2 regions of the Jeotgalibaca sp. A127 genome follow, and region 1 is predicted to be linked to the other one. Evidence: predicted binding sites of a transcription regulator. Region 1 holds the regulator's gene; the other holds the start of a gene.

Region 1 (7,502 bases):
TGGTTCAGTACCAGGTTTCGCCCCAGAACCATGACACGTTTCACATTCTTCCTCACGTGAGTAACGAATCGTTTCCTTTTTACCGAAAATAGCTTCTTCAAACTTCAAATGGACACGGTATTGTAAATCCGCACCTTGACGTGGAGCATTCGCATTACGCGATCTGCCACCGCCCCCAAAGAAGGTATCAAAAATATCATCAAATCCACCCGTAAATCCACCGAAGCCACCGCCACCAAAGCCGCCGCCTGCTCCGAAGTTTGGATCAGTACTTGCATGACCATATTGGTCATAAGCTGCACGTTTTTGGGAGTCACTCAATACTTCATAAGCTTCCGCAACTTCTTTGAATTTTACATCGGCATCATCCGCTTTATTAATATCGGGATGGTATGTTTTTGAAAGTTTTCGGTAAGCTTTTTTTATTTCATCATCTGAAGCGTCTTTGGAAACACCCAATACTTCATAATAGTCTCTTTTCGCCATTTAATTTCCTCCATTTGATCACTATGACACGGATGTTTTCCGCTCATGATGTCGAAAGGGATATTATTTATCCATCCGCATGCGATAGTTGCTCTAGAGTTTCGGCAACCGTTCAGGAAAACACGTACAGTCTGTTAACAGAGCCCTGTACGTGTTTAATCCTTATTAGTTGATTAGTCTACTTCTTCGAAGTCAGCGTCAACGACACCGTCATCAGAACCACCGTCAGATGATTGACCGTCTTGAGCTTGTTGTTGTGCAGCTGCTTGTTCATAAAGTTTTACAGTCAAGTTTTGAACAAGTTCATTCAAAGCATCACGTTTTGTCTTCATTGCTTCTAAATCGTTAGCTTCAACAGCAGCCTTCAATTCATCGCGTGCTTCTTCAGCTTTTTTCACTTCTTCAGCGTCAACTTTTCCTTCCAAGTCTTTCAATGTTTTGTCAGTTTGGAAAATTAGTTGGTCAACTTCATTGCGAAGTTCAACTTCTTCTTTACGTGCTTTATCCGCTTCAGCATTTGCTTCCGCATCTTTAACCATTTTTTCAATTTCTTCATCTGTTAAACCGGAAGATGATTTAATAGTGATTTGTTGTTCTTTTTGAGTTCCCAAATCTTTAGCACTTACGTTTACAATACCGTTCTTATCAATATCAAATGTTACTTCGATTTGAGGAACGCCCCGTGGTGCTGCAGGGATATCTGTCAATTGGAAACGACCCAATGTTTTATTGTCGGCAGCCATTGGACGCTCACCTTGTAATACATGTACATCTACGGCTGGTTGGTTATCAGCTGCTGTAGAGAATACTTGTGATTTACTTGTAGGAATTGTTGTATTACGGTCGATTAATTTAGTAAATACGCCACCCATTGTTTCGATACCAAGAGAAAGTGGTGTAACGTCAAGAAGGACAATATCTTTAACATCTCCAGAGATAACGCCACCTTGGATAGCAGCACCCATTGCTACTACTTCATCTGGGTTTACTGATTTGTTAGGTTCTTTACCTGATTCACGACGAACTGCTTCGATAACCGCTGGAATACGTGTGGAACCACCAACCAAGATAACTTGGTCAATTTCAGATTGTTTGATGCCAGCATCTTCGATTGCACGACGTACAGGAATTTTAGTCCGTTCTACAAGATCAAGTGTTAGTTCATCAAATTTTGCACGCGTTAATGTCATTTCCAAATGCAATGGACCAGCTGCTCCAGCAGTAATAAATGGCAAGCTGATTTGTGTTGAAGTTACACCTGACAAGTCTTTCTTAGCTTTTTCAGCTGCATCTTTCAAACGTTGTTTAGCCATTTTGTCGTTGGAAAGGTCAATGCCATTTTCCTTTTTGAACTCTGCTACCATGTAGTCGATGATTTTGTTATCGAAATCATCCCCACCAAGTTCGTTATCACCAGCAGTACTTAGTACATCAAATACGCCGTCTCCTAATTCTAGAACAGAAACGTCGAATGTACCACCACCAAGGTCAAATACCAAGATTTTTTCGTCTGTATCAGTTTTATCCAATCCGTATGCCAAAGCTGCAGCAGTCGGCTCGTTAACGATACGTTCCACTTCCAAACCAGCAATTTTACCAGCATCTTTAGTTGCTTGACGCTGTGCATCGTTGAAGTACGCTGGTACAGTAATAACTGCTTTATCTACTGTGTCTCCTAGATAAGCTTCTGCATAGCTTTTCAAATATTGTAGGATCATTGCAGAAATTTCTTGTGGTGTATAGGATTTTCCTTCTGCTTCAACTTTGAAGCCTGGTTGACCCATGTGACGTTTAATAGATGCAATTGTGTGTGGGTTTGTAATCGCTTGACGCTTAGCAACTTCCCCTACTTGAATTTCACCATTTTTGAAAGAAACAACTGAAGGTGTTGTACGGTTTCCTTCTGGGTTAGGAATAATTTTTGCTTCTCCACCCTCTAAAACAGCAACTGCTGAGTTTGTAGTTCCTAAGTCGATACCAATAATTTTACTCATAATCAAATTTCCCCTCTGTGTGTCATTTTTAGAATAAATCGATTAACTAAATTTATTGTGCCACGATAACCATGGCCGGTCTTAATACACGTTCATCTAACTTGTAACCTTTTTGAACAACATTGATGACTGTATCAGCTTCTTGCCCTTCTTCTGCTTCTTGAACTTGGATGGACATATGATAATTCGGATCGAATGGTTCGTTAATTGGGTTGATCGCTTCGATTTTTTCATTTTTCAAAGCTTCTAACATAAGATTATAAACCATCTCTACACCTTTTTTAAAGTTAACTGCTTTTTCATCTTCCACTTCAATTTCCAAAGCGCGTTCGATGTTATCAATAACGGGCAGTAATTCAGTAGCCAGGTTTTGTGAACGGTATTTAGCAGCGTCTTGTCTTTCTTTGGCGTTACGTTTTTGGATATTAGCCAACTCTGCTTGAACGCGTAAATAGCGATCTTGTAACTCCTCTACTTGTTGTTGCAACTGTTCAACTTCTGTCGCTTCAACCATTTCTGTGTTTTCATTTTGCACATTGTTTTCTTCTGTCACGTCAATTCCCCTTTACTCATCTTGATAAAAATCATGCATGCTATCGGATAATTCGTCTCTCGTGATACGCATAATATTAATGATTTGATCGTATGGCATATTGGTTGGACCCAACAAAGCAATGAGACCCTTCGAATTTTGCCCGACATCATATGTTGCGGTAATGAGACTAAAATTGGATAACAAGTCATTTTTCATTTCTGGTCCAATTTGAATATTGAGATCTTCCTGTCCTTTTGTAAGCAAACCTAAAAGGTCCTTAGATTCATGGATTAAGCTGATAATAGCCTTCATTTGTTCTCTTTCATGAATACGTTCAAGATTAAAATGATTCAGCAAATTCATTTCCCCGCCTACATAAATACGGTCACTACTCATTTTTGAAATAACCTCGTGAAAGATAGCCTGTAAATTAATTTCTTTCCCGATATATTTTCTGATCATGTCGGGTATTTCCATCTGTAATTTTCGATGGACATCAATTAATCTCAAACCCACGAGTTCTTCATTGAAAATATTAACCATCGTTTGAATTTTGGCTGCATCGACATCCTTTGATACAGTAAAGATTTTGTTCTCGACGTATCCCTTATCAGTCACCAATATTGCCATATAATGCCCACTGGTAATAGGGACGAGTTGGAAATTCGATAAGCGACTATCCATTTTTTCAGGTCCGATACTCAAAGCTGTATAGTTAGTCATAAATGATAACATTTCAGCTGACGTTTCCAGAATTTCTTCTGCCTCTTTATAAGGAGCCCGGATAGATTCTTGAACTTTTCTACGCAAGCCATCTTGTTTTTGTTTCTGGTTACTCTTCAAAAGAAGGTCAACATAATGTCGATAACCGAGATTTGAAGGAATTCTTCCTGAAGACGAATGCATTTTTTCTAAAAAACCTAATTCCTCAATATGCATCATTTCGTTACGAATCGTTGCTGGAGAAACGGATAAATTAGTTTCTTTCAGTAAGGTCTTTGACCCCATTGGCTCACCATGCTGAATATAGTGCTTGATGATTGAATTCAAGATCAAGAGTTGTCTTTCTGTTAACATCTTTTCACCTCGCTTTAGCACTTGGCATTCATGAGTGCTAACCCATGAAATAACTTATCACGATGGTATATTTTTGTCAACAGGATTACCTTGATTTTTTAATTAAAAAGAAATTCCTGGAACACTTCGTTGCCTAGAAACTTGCCTTTTCTGGTTAATCTCAAATGGTCATCTTCAATTTTCAAGAGTTCTTTGGTCATTAAACCATTAATTTCATTTGCATAAAAGTTTTCGATTGGTTCACCAAATTTTTGCTGGAATCCAGAACGACTGACCCCATTCATAGTACGCAATCCCAGCATCAATTCTTCTTCTATTACATTGGCTCTCGTCAATTCTTTTTGGTAGAGAATTGGCGATTCGCCAGCGCGTAACGGCTCCAAATAATGTTGGATCGGACCATTATTATTGTAACGTATGCCATCAATGTAACCATGGGCCCCCGCCCCGAACCCAAAATAGTTTTCGTTCCGCCAGTAAGCAAGATTATGTTGCGATTGGAAACCCGGTTTGGCATAATTGGAAATTTCATAATGCTCTCTACAGAACTTGGCCATCGTGTCCATGGCTAATGCATACATATCCGCTTCTTCATCTTCTGAAGGCAAAGGAAGCTTTCCTTGTCTCATCAAATTAAAGAAAATCGTTTTATTCTCCAGAATAAGTGAATAAATCGAGTAATGCGGTAAATCCAGCTCCATAGCTTTTTCCAAAGTATTAGCAAAATCAGAAAGGGTCTGGGTAGGCAAGCGAAAGATTAAATCAATACTCATGTTGTCAAAACCGGCTTTTTGCGCTAGTTTTACACATTCATATACCTGATCTGAAGTATGTATCCGCCCAATCTTCTTTAAGATCGCATCATTAAAGGATTGGACACCCATGCTTATCCGATTAACCCCGTACTCTTTCATAACTTTAAATTTATCCATAGTAATGCTTTCGGGATTTGCTTCAACTGTAAATTCTGCTTCTTTAGACATTGGAAAATACGTTTGAACACCAACCAGTAATTTTTCCATTTGTGGAGCTGTTAACGTCGTTGGTGTCCCTCCACCGATATAAAATGTTTCTACTTTTTCATCAGGATGCCGTTCCTTCATGATGGCCATTTCTCTCACGACCAAATCAACATACTCGTCAACCGGCTGCCCTTCCAAAAAAACTTTGTTGAAATCGCAATAAAAACAAATATGATCACAAAAAGGAATATGTAAATAAGCTGCTGTCATAACTCTCTCCCCATGTCCTTTGGTTCCAGGGCTTCAGGGTTTTTCTTAAAATAGTTTTCTGTATCAACTTGGTCTTGTTTTAATTGCTCGATTAAAGCTTCCATTCCAGAGTATTTTACTTCATCCCGCAGAAAATGATGCCATCGAACGATGACTTCTTCACCATAAATCATTTTATTGAAATCTAAAATATTTACTTCAATGGTTTTTTCTCTATTCTCTTCAAACGTGATGTTATAACCGATTGAAGCCATCCCTTTGTACCATTTACCTTGGACTTGGATACTGACAACATAAACACCAACTTTCGGTAACCTTACATTTTTAGCTACTTTAATGTTGGCAGTTGGAAAGCCCATTTCGCGTCCCCTGGCATCCCCATGCATCACATGGCCACTGAACTGATAGGTATACCCCAACATGCTGTTCGCTTTTTGTAAATCCCCTGTGTCCAGTGCCTCCCGAATACGCGTCGAACTTATTTTTTCCTTATCTTCTGCCACTTGAGCTGGAATTTCCAAAATATCAAATCGCTTTTTCGCATATATTGGCAAATGCGCCATATCCGCAATAGTCTTTGGTCCATAGGTATAATCAAAGCCTGCCACAACAGCACAAGCGTTTAATCCTGCAATATATTGGTCAACGAATTCCTGTGGCTTCAATGTTCCAAAATCATAAGTAAATTCGATTACATAGAAGTAATCGACACCCAGTTGTTCCATTAATTCAATTTTCCGATTCATTACAGATAAGTAACGCATTGTTTCAACATTCAATTTCTTAAAAACAATACTTGGATGATGATTAAAAGACATAACAGCTAATTTAGCATTGCGTTTTTCTGCTTCTTTTTTTGCTTCCAAAATTACCCTTTGATGGCCTTTATGGACACCATCAAAAAAACCGAGCGCTAATACAACCGGTTCATTTGGAATTATTTCTTTTTGATATGGATGGTGTATATTTATAATCTCCATTTATCCTTCAACACTCTTTCATTGACCATTAGACGAAAGAAACATCTTTCTTGGCTTTTTCATAGTTGGTTTGTTGGGATGATTCTCATATAAGGCTACCAGATTACCTTCAAAATAGACAGCAATTAAAGGCTCATCTTCCAGTCCGCCAAAAGTCTGAGATGGCAAAACTGCCCCATTTTTTATTTTATCCCAGGTTTCTGTTTCTGCATCAAATCTAGGAAAATCAGCAAATACTGATTCAATGGGGAGGAAAATTGAAGCGATGGCCCCTGCTTCCATTAAGGCCCTTACTTCATCCAAGGTTACACAGTCAGCTTTCTCAAATGGGCCGCTTGCGGTTCGTGTTAGACGTGACATGTGTGCTGGATAACCCAGAGCTTCCCCCAAATCGACTGCTAACGTCCGGATATATGTTCCTTTCCCACAGCTTACTGAAAAATCCCAAGAAACTGTTTTTTCAGTTTCATTATAACGAAGCTCACTTGTACGAATAAAAGAGTAAATTTCTGCTTTCCGTTCGGGACGTTCTACAGATTCTCCTTTTCTTGCATACTCGTAGAGCCTTCTACCATTAACCTTTACCGCAGAATACATGGGTGGAATCTGGGTAATCGTTCCCACAAATTTTGTCATAAGGTCATCAACGGTTTCTAAATCAGGCATTTCTATGATGGCAACCCGTTCCACAACGGGCCCATGGGCATCTTCCGTTTCTGTGGAATAGCCAATGGTTATTTCTCCTTCATATGCCTTACCCATATCTGTCATAAACTCGGCAGCTTTGGTTGCTGAGCCAACACAAATGGGCAAGACACCGTCTACCTCAGGATCCAATGTTCCAGTGTGGCCTATTTTTCTAGTTTTTAATATTTTTCTTAAGTGAAAGATGCAATCATGACTAGTCATGCCGCGCTCTTTCCACAATGGCAAGATACCATTCATCGCTTCTTCCCCCTTTTTCAACTTGCTTATTATATCATAGAAGGCGTAAATAAGGCTGCTTCTGATTTGAAAAGCAGCCTTACTCCTATTAAATTAACCGATACGTTATCCAAGCCCACATCCCTAAACTTGCAGCATATACAAGATAAAAATAGCGATGTTTCGTTTTATGCCGGAACAGATTCATCCCTAACAGTCCACCAACCGGTCCGCCAAAAAATCCCAAAGATAGAAGTAGCTTCTCAGGTATACG
Region 2 (7,502 bases), on a different contig from region 1:
TTCCAAATTTAACGCTTCCCTCTATGAATGGGATTTGATGAATGATTGATTTTAATAAAGTAGATTTACCAATTCCGTTGGGGCCAACTATTCCGATAGCTTGATGTTTACGCAAGTCCAGGCTGATGGGCTTGGCCAAGATGTTGTTGTCATACCCGATAGCCACATCTTCCAGCGTCATCACCACATTACCACTCTCGCGCTTAGTATCAAATGAAAAACGTACTGAACGTTCATCGCCTTTCGGCTTATCCATCCGCTCCATTTTTTCCAAACGTTTTCTGCGGCTTTGGGCCATTTTGGTAGTGGATGCGCGCACCAGATTGCGAGCCACGTAATCTTCTAATTTAGCAATCTCTTCTTGTTGCTTTTCATATTGTTTCATTTCCTGTTCGAGACGGGCCGCTTTTTCTTGTAGATAAAAGGAATAATTCCCTTTGTAATGATGGATTTTGTTTCGGCTGATCTCATAAACACCGGTCGCAATTTTATCAAGGAAATAGCGGTCATGGGAAACAACCAAAAGGGTACCGCGATAGCTCACTAAATAATTTTCCAACCATGCCAATGTATCGATGTCCAAATGGTTGGTAGGCTCATCCAAGATTAAAAGGTCGTTCTTCTCAAGCAGGATCTTAGCCATTGCCAAGCGCGTTTTCTGGCCACCGGATAATTGTGAAATAGGGCGGTCCAAGTCTTCTTCGTAAAACTTAAAACCATGGAGGACGGATCTGATTTCCGATTCGTAACCATAAGCATCTTGCTTATGGATTTCCTGTTGTAGGGAGTCGTACAGTTTAAGTGCCGCTTCCATAGTCACAGGATCATTGATAACCGCTTCATCAGCCAAGCGTGCTGCAGCCTGTTCCGCTTGTTTCATTAACAAAATGACAGGTGCGAAAACGGTTAACATTTCTTCCCAGATTGTTTTATTGGAGTCAACCGCACTATGTTGATCAAGATAGCCGATGGTCACTTCTTTCTTTTTCGCAACGGATCCCGCATCTGTTGGCTCGAGTCCAGCTAATATCTTCAATAACGTTGATTTTCCGGCGCCGTTTCTTCCTACGAGTGCAATACGTTCATTGTCCTGGATAGTAATTTGAATATTCTCAAATAAAACGGTCGGACCGAAGTAACGGGCAAGATTTTGTCCTTGTAAAAGTATCATTCAGTCGTTCCTCAACTTTCTATAGATATGCCTTTTCATTTTATCACAGTTCTGTCATACACCAAAGATACGATATTATGAAAACGTTATGACCTTTGTGAAAGTTACACTATTAATTTTATGAAAGCGATAAAATCAAACTCGAAGTTGAAATAAAATTCACAAAAAATTACAAATTAGAACAAATTAGTGGATTTTTCACTAACGCGTGCTATAATTGCACTATGTAATGATAAGTACAAATAGATTATAACTTATAATTTCACATATATAATTCTAAAGAAAGCGAGAAAAATTATGCCAACTAATAATGACATTCCAAAAGCCACTGCCCGCCGTCTTCCCATCTATCATCGTTACCTTCGCTATTTACATGATGCAGGAAAAACCAGAATATCATCAACCGAATTAAGCGAGGCTGTAAAAGTTGATAGTGCGACCATACGTCGTGATTTCTCCTACTTTGGTGCTCTTGGTAAAAGAGGATACGGTTATGATGTAGAGTATTTGCTGGATTTCTTTAGTAAGACCTTAAACCAGGATCGTTTAACCAATGTTGCTTTAATCGGGGTTGGTAACTTGGGACATGCCTTGTTGAACTATAACTTCCATTTAAGTAATAACGTGCGCATTAGCGCTGCATTCGATGTAAACGAAGAAATTGTTGGCAAAATCGTCAGTGGTGTGCCCGTTTATCCATTGGACGAAATGATTGAACAATTACGTATTCAACAAATTGACGTGGCTATTTTGACAGTTCCACAGCAAGTTGCCCAAAAAGCGGCTAACAATTTGATCGAAGCGGGTGTCAGGGGAATAATGAACTTTACACCTATTCGTTTGTCAGTACCAGAGAACGTTCGCGTTCAAAATGTCGACCTAACCAATGAATTACAAACACTGATTTATTTCTTGGATAATAATATCTCCTAAAAGCACAATGAAAAACGTTGAGACCGAAAGGGTCTCAACGTTTTTTTACTTGTTCACTTGATCTTTAATTTTAAAGTACATAATTAACATTTGGATGCCGGTTACGATGTTGTTTGTCGCGAAAAAGATACTGATCCACGTGAGGAATCCCCATCCAGAGACGTTGATGCTGTCTACAGCGAAATAAATGAAGAGACCGGCGAATGCAAATTTCATAACGATTTGTAAAATGATATTTTTTAAAGTCATAGAATTCCTTTCTTTTTAAACTGTTAGCCCAGGAGTTCTGGGAAAAAGATTGGTAATGAAGCAAATGCATTCATTAAACCATGAGCCAACATAGGTGTAAAAATGTTATTTGTTTTGTAGTATAGATAAGAGAACCAGAGTCCTAAAGTACCATACACAAGCATGTGTCCATCAAAGTGGATAAAAGCAAAAATTAAAGCACTTATGACCGCAGAACCGAATAATCCGACACGGGACATATTTAATTGGGTAAAGACAGCTTTTCGGAAAACAAATTCTTCCATTACTGGTGCGAAAATGGTGATCATAAAAATCAAGAGTGGGTAAGCCGTCGTTAATTCCAGTAAATTCTGAGTGTTAGCTGATTCCGGCGTAACTCCGAAAATAAGCGATTCAATAATGGAAGTGACCGTCTGGATTACAAGCGAACCGATAAAGCCAAGAACGCTCCATCCTATCACTTTCGACATAGGTGCAGAGGGCCGTTTGATAATAGGCGCTTCAGGACTCCATTTTTCTTTATAGTTTACGATAATCATTGCCACTGTTCCGATAAAGGCAAAGAGGATTGTTAAAGTCATGCTCATTTCAATGCGTTGCTCTGTCGGAAATAAAAAGAGAAGAGGAACGGGTAAGAATTGAGCTGCTAAGTATATGAATATTATACGCGTCGCAGTAGTGATTTTTCTTCGCATGTATTTTGTACCTTTCTTATTTGTTATAATACTCCTGTATAAAAGTATATCACAAGAATGAAAAAAATTACTGAATTTGCTTGCATTATCAAAAAAGTTTGATTATGATAGAAAAGTAGGTTAGCACTCTCGGTAATCGAGTGCTAATTAGAAATCAACTTATTTTTGGAGGGATACTTGTGTTAAAACCATTAGGTAATCGCGTCATTATTGAAGTTGCCAAAGAAGAAGAAAAAACTGTTGGTGGCATCGTGTTGCCGTCTTCCGCTAAAGAAAAATCACAAACAGGTGTCGTTATCGCTGCTGGTGACGGTCTTGTAACGGAAAACGGGACAAAAATCGAAATGACTATAAAAGTCGGCGACAATGTATTGTTCGAAAAATACGCTGGAACAGAAATCAAATACGATGGGAAAGATTATTTGGTAGTTAAAGAATCTGACGTCGTAGCAATTGTAGAATAATTTTCAAAATAATTGGATGAGGTGAATTTTAGAAATGGCTAAAGATATTAAATTCTCTGAAGACGCACGAGCAGCGCTATTACGCGGTGTTGATATGTTGGCAAACACTGTAAAAGTAACATTAGGGCCAAAAGGACGTAACGTTGTTTTGGAAAAAGCATACGGTTCTCCGCTTATTACAAATGATGGTGTGACAATTGCCAAAGAAATTGAATTAGAAGATCATTTTGAAAATATGGGAGCAAAACTCGTTTCTGAAGTTGCTTCAAAAACAAACGATATTGCTGGAGATGGCACAACGACTGCAACTGTTTTGACACAAGCCATTGTACGTGAAGGTTTGAAAAACGTTACTGCTGGTGCAAACCCAGTTGGTGTTCGTCGTGGTATCGAAATCGCTGCAAAAGAAGCGATTGCCGGTTTGGCAGAAATTTCTCAAACAGTTGATTCAAAAGAATCTATCGCACAAGTTGCAGCTGTATCATCAGGGTCCGAAGAAGTCGGCGCTTTGATTGCTGAAGCGATGGAAAAAGTTGGTAACGACGGCGTTATCACGATTGAAGAATCAAAAGGTATCGAAACAGAATTAGATGTTGTTGAAGGAATGCAATTTGACCGTGGTTACCTTTCACAATACATGGTAACTGATAATGACAAGATGGAAGCAAGCCTTGACATGCCTTATATCTTAATTACTGACCGTAAAATTTCCAACATTCAAGATCTTCTTCCATTATTGGAGCAAATCTTGAAAGAAGGACGTCCATTGTTAATCATCGCTGATGATGTGGATGGCGAAGCTCTGCCAACATTGGTATTGAATAAACTACGGGGAACATTCAATGTGGCGGCAGTTAAAGCGCCAGGATTTGGTGACCGTCGTAAAGAAATGTTGCAAGACATCGCTGTTTTAACAGGCGGAACAGTGATTGCAGAAGATTTAGGTTTGGAATTGAAAGATGCTTCTGTTGAACACTTAGGACATGCTGGTAAAGTAGTCGTTACAAAAGACAACACCACAATCGTAGAAGGATCTGGCGAAAAAGAATTGATTGAGCAACGTGTAGCAGTGATTCGTTCACAAGCTGCTGAAACAACTTCTGATTTCGACCGTGAAAAACTTCAAGAACGCTTGGCTAAATTATCTGGTGGGGTAGGAGTGATCAAAGTTGGTGCTGCTACTGAAACAGAATTGAAAGAGCGTAAATTGCGTATCGAAGATGCTTTGAATGCAACACGTGCTGCTGTTGAAGAGGGAATCGTCCCTGGTGGTGGTACTGCTTTAATCAATGTTCAAAAACGCGTTCAAGAGCTTGCACTTAAAGGCGATGAAGCGACAGGTGCTCGCATTGTTGCACGTGCATTGGAAGAACCGGTTCGTCAAATCGCTGAAAATGCAGGTCTTGAAGGATCTGTTATTGCAGCCCGCATCAAGACAGAAGAACCAGGAATCGGTTATAACGCTGCAACTGACGAATGGGTAAACATGATTGAGGCAGGAATTGTTGACCCAGCTAAAGTTGTGCGTTCTGCATTGCAAAACGCAGCAAGTGTAGCAGGACTAATCCTTTCAACAGAAGGTGTTGTCGCTGACAAACCTGCTCCAGAACCAATGATGCCACAAGACCCAGGTATGGGCGGCATGATGTAATTCAATAAATCAGAAAAAGCGATTGGGAAACGTCCCGGTCGCTTTTTTGAATTATGAGAGTGATATCGGTAACATCTCCCTAAAAATTGAATATTTTCCTAGCGCGTGCTATCTTTTAGATGGATTAAAACGTTTTCAAAAGGAGTCGTGTTAGTTGAAAATGAATCGCTTAAAATATATTTTGCCAATTTTAACATTGGGGTTATTCGCTTGTACATCTGAAGATGAGAATGCCGTCGCCCACTATCCAGAAAAACCCACCGTCCAAGATAGTGTTCTCGTCAGAATCGATCCAGAAGTGTATTATGATGAAAATGTTGAAAACGTTACTTTGGATGCCAGCGATTTAGGTGTGCCGAATGACATGATATTTGATGAGCAATTAAATGAACTGAGTGTCGCCATTGAAGATGATGTTGAAATCGGAGAAAAAACTGTCAGGGTAACCATTGCAACTGAAGAAGGAACAGAAACTTACGAAGAAGCAATAACATTGGTAGCGTCCGAAGATAAAAATGATGGGCTCGACTTCAGTTGGGATGAAGCCCGTATTTATTTTGCTTTGACGGATCGTTTTTACAATGGCGATCCAACCAATGATGACCCTGGTAACCGACAGTATGATACAACCCATCCGGAAACTTATCATGGTGGGGACTTTCGTGGTTTAATCGATAAGATGCCATATCTTCAAGATTTGGGCATTAATACCCTTTGGATCACGCCTATTGTAGACAATATCGAGTGGAATATGCGCGAAGAACAACATGATAATCAGTATGGCTACCATGGCTATTGGACGAAAGATTTCACCAAAATCGATGAGCACTTAGGAGACTTAGCTACCTTCAAGGAGCTGATTGACACAGCCCACGATCACGGCATCAAGTTGATGGTGGATGTTGTGTTAAATCATGCTGGTTATAAGATGGCTGAAGGCGAAACGCCATTTGAGGGGATGCTGAGAGAGGAACCAATCCCTCATCATCCAGTACTGGGAGAACTTTCTGGCTTGCCTGATTTCAAAACAGAAGAGGAAGCAGTTAGGGAACAACTCGTATCTTGGCAAACAGCCTGGATTGAAGAAACGAAAACCGAGCGTGGGGACACCATAGATTTTTTTCGGGTGGATACAATTAAACATGTAGAAGACACTACATGGAAAGCTTTCAAGAATGCGGTTATTAAAGAACAACCGGATTTCAAGTTTATCGGCGAGCACTATGGCGCCTCCATTGCAAATACGGGAGGCTATTATCATGATGGAGAAATGGACTCTTTATTGGATTTTGAGTTTAAGAGTATTGCCGGTAGTTTTGTAAACTGGGACGTTGTGGGTGCCAATGATAAATTGATTGCTCGAAATGAGCAACTGACGAGCGATGCAACATTGGGGCAATTTTTATCCAGCCATGATGAGGATGGTTTTTTATACCGTCAAGCAGGAGGGGATAGGGGAAAACAAAAAGTTGCCGCATCCTTATTGATAACCGCTAAAGGACAACCTGTAATCTATTATGGTGAAGAATTAGGACAAACCGGTGCGACCGCCAAAAATATGGATAAAGGTGAATATAGTGAGAATCGCTATGATTTTGACTGGGATAGCGCTGAAACATCTGACATGCGGAACCATTATAAAGAACTGCTCCAAATTCGTAAAGACCATAGCCTCGTTTTTTCCAAGGGCAATCGAGAAACGGTGGCAGGATCGAATGAAGAAGGCTATATCGTCTTCAGTCGCGGTTACAAAAAGGAAGAATTATTCATCGGGTTGAATATCCTTGATGAACCCACTGTTTTTTCAATGGTAGCACCGGCTAAAAAGATGACAGACCTATATTCAGGTACACAGTATCAGGCTGAATCAGATGGAACCATAACCGTCACTCTTCCTCCAAAGAGTGAGGGTGGGACTGTGATTTTAAGCATTTCCGAAAATTAAAAAAGTTACCCTCTCTCTATCACTGTTCTAGTTTTTATTTTCATGCTAAAATGGATGAAGTCAAGATTGACTAAAGGAGGAAATAATGTGAAACAACAGGATGAGTGGACAAAGATTCGAAAAATCGCCATCATGGTGATTGATTTGATTCTTTACATGGGTTCATTTTTACTGTCGTTCCGCTTAAGATATGGAGCAGAAATACCGATTCGTAACTTAGAAGCATTCCAGGGAAGTGTCTTTTATGTCATCATCGGATTCTTAATTGTGAATATCTTATTGGGGACTTACATTCTTTATAACAAATCGCTGGGTGATTTCTTATTTATAACGATTATTGGTCAGTTTATCATGTCGTTATACATTATGGCATTAACGTTCGCTGGTAGATGGT

What was found. The regulator HrcA, encoded in region 1, represses chaperone genes, less so after heat shock. The targets are predictions, from matches to a motif close to TTAGCACTCNNNNNNNNNGAGTGCTAA.
Region 2: groES (co-chaperone GroES) is a predicted target of HrcA. The motif match lies at 3,169-3,195, and genes of this name have one in related genera.

The regions. Positions count from the first base shown of each region.
Region 1 covers NZ_JBQPRC010000004.1:3,605-11,106, reverse strand. The annotation lists gene dnaJ (molecular chaperone DnaJ) at 1-486, opposite strand, end outside; gene dnaK (molecular chaperone DnaK) at 660-2,480, opposite strand; gene grpE (nucleotide exchange factor GrpE) at 2,533-3,033, opposite strand; gene hrcA (heat-inducible transcriptional repressor HrcA) at 3,046-4,092, opposite strand; gene hemW (radical SAM family heme chaperone HemW) at 4,191-5,324, opposite strand; gene ribF (riboflavin biosynthesis protein RibF) at 5,321-6,304, opposite strand; gene truB (tRNA pseudouridine(55) synthase TruB) at 6,323-7,249, opposite strand; gene ACTVAI_RS05600 (DUF1294 domain-containing protein) at 7,338-7,502, opposite strand, start outside.
Region 2 covers NZ_JBQPRC010000007.1:12,952-20,453, reverse strand. The annotation lists gene ACTVAI_RS08105 (ABC-F family ATP-binding cassette domain-containing protein) at 1-1,171, opposite strand, end outside; gene ACTVAI_RS08100 (redox-sensing transcriptional repressor Rex) at 1,469-2,104, shown strand; gene ACTVAI_RS08095 (YdiK family protein) at 2,150-2,353, opposite strand; gene ACTVAI_RS08090 (lysostaphin resistance A-like protein) at 2,377-2,940, opposite strand; gene groES (co-chaperone GroES) at 3,228-3,512, shown strand; gene groL (chaperonin GroEL) at 3,547-5,163, shown strand; gene ACTVAI_RS08075 (alpha-amylase family glycosyl hydrolase) at 5,324-7,108, shown strand; gene ACTVAI_RS08070 (sugar transferase) at 7,196-7,502, shown strand, end outside.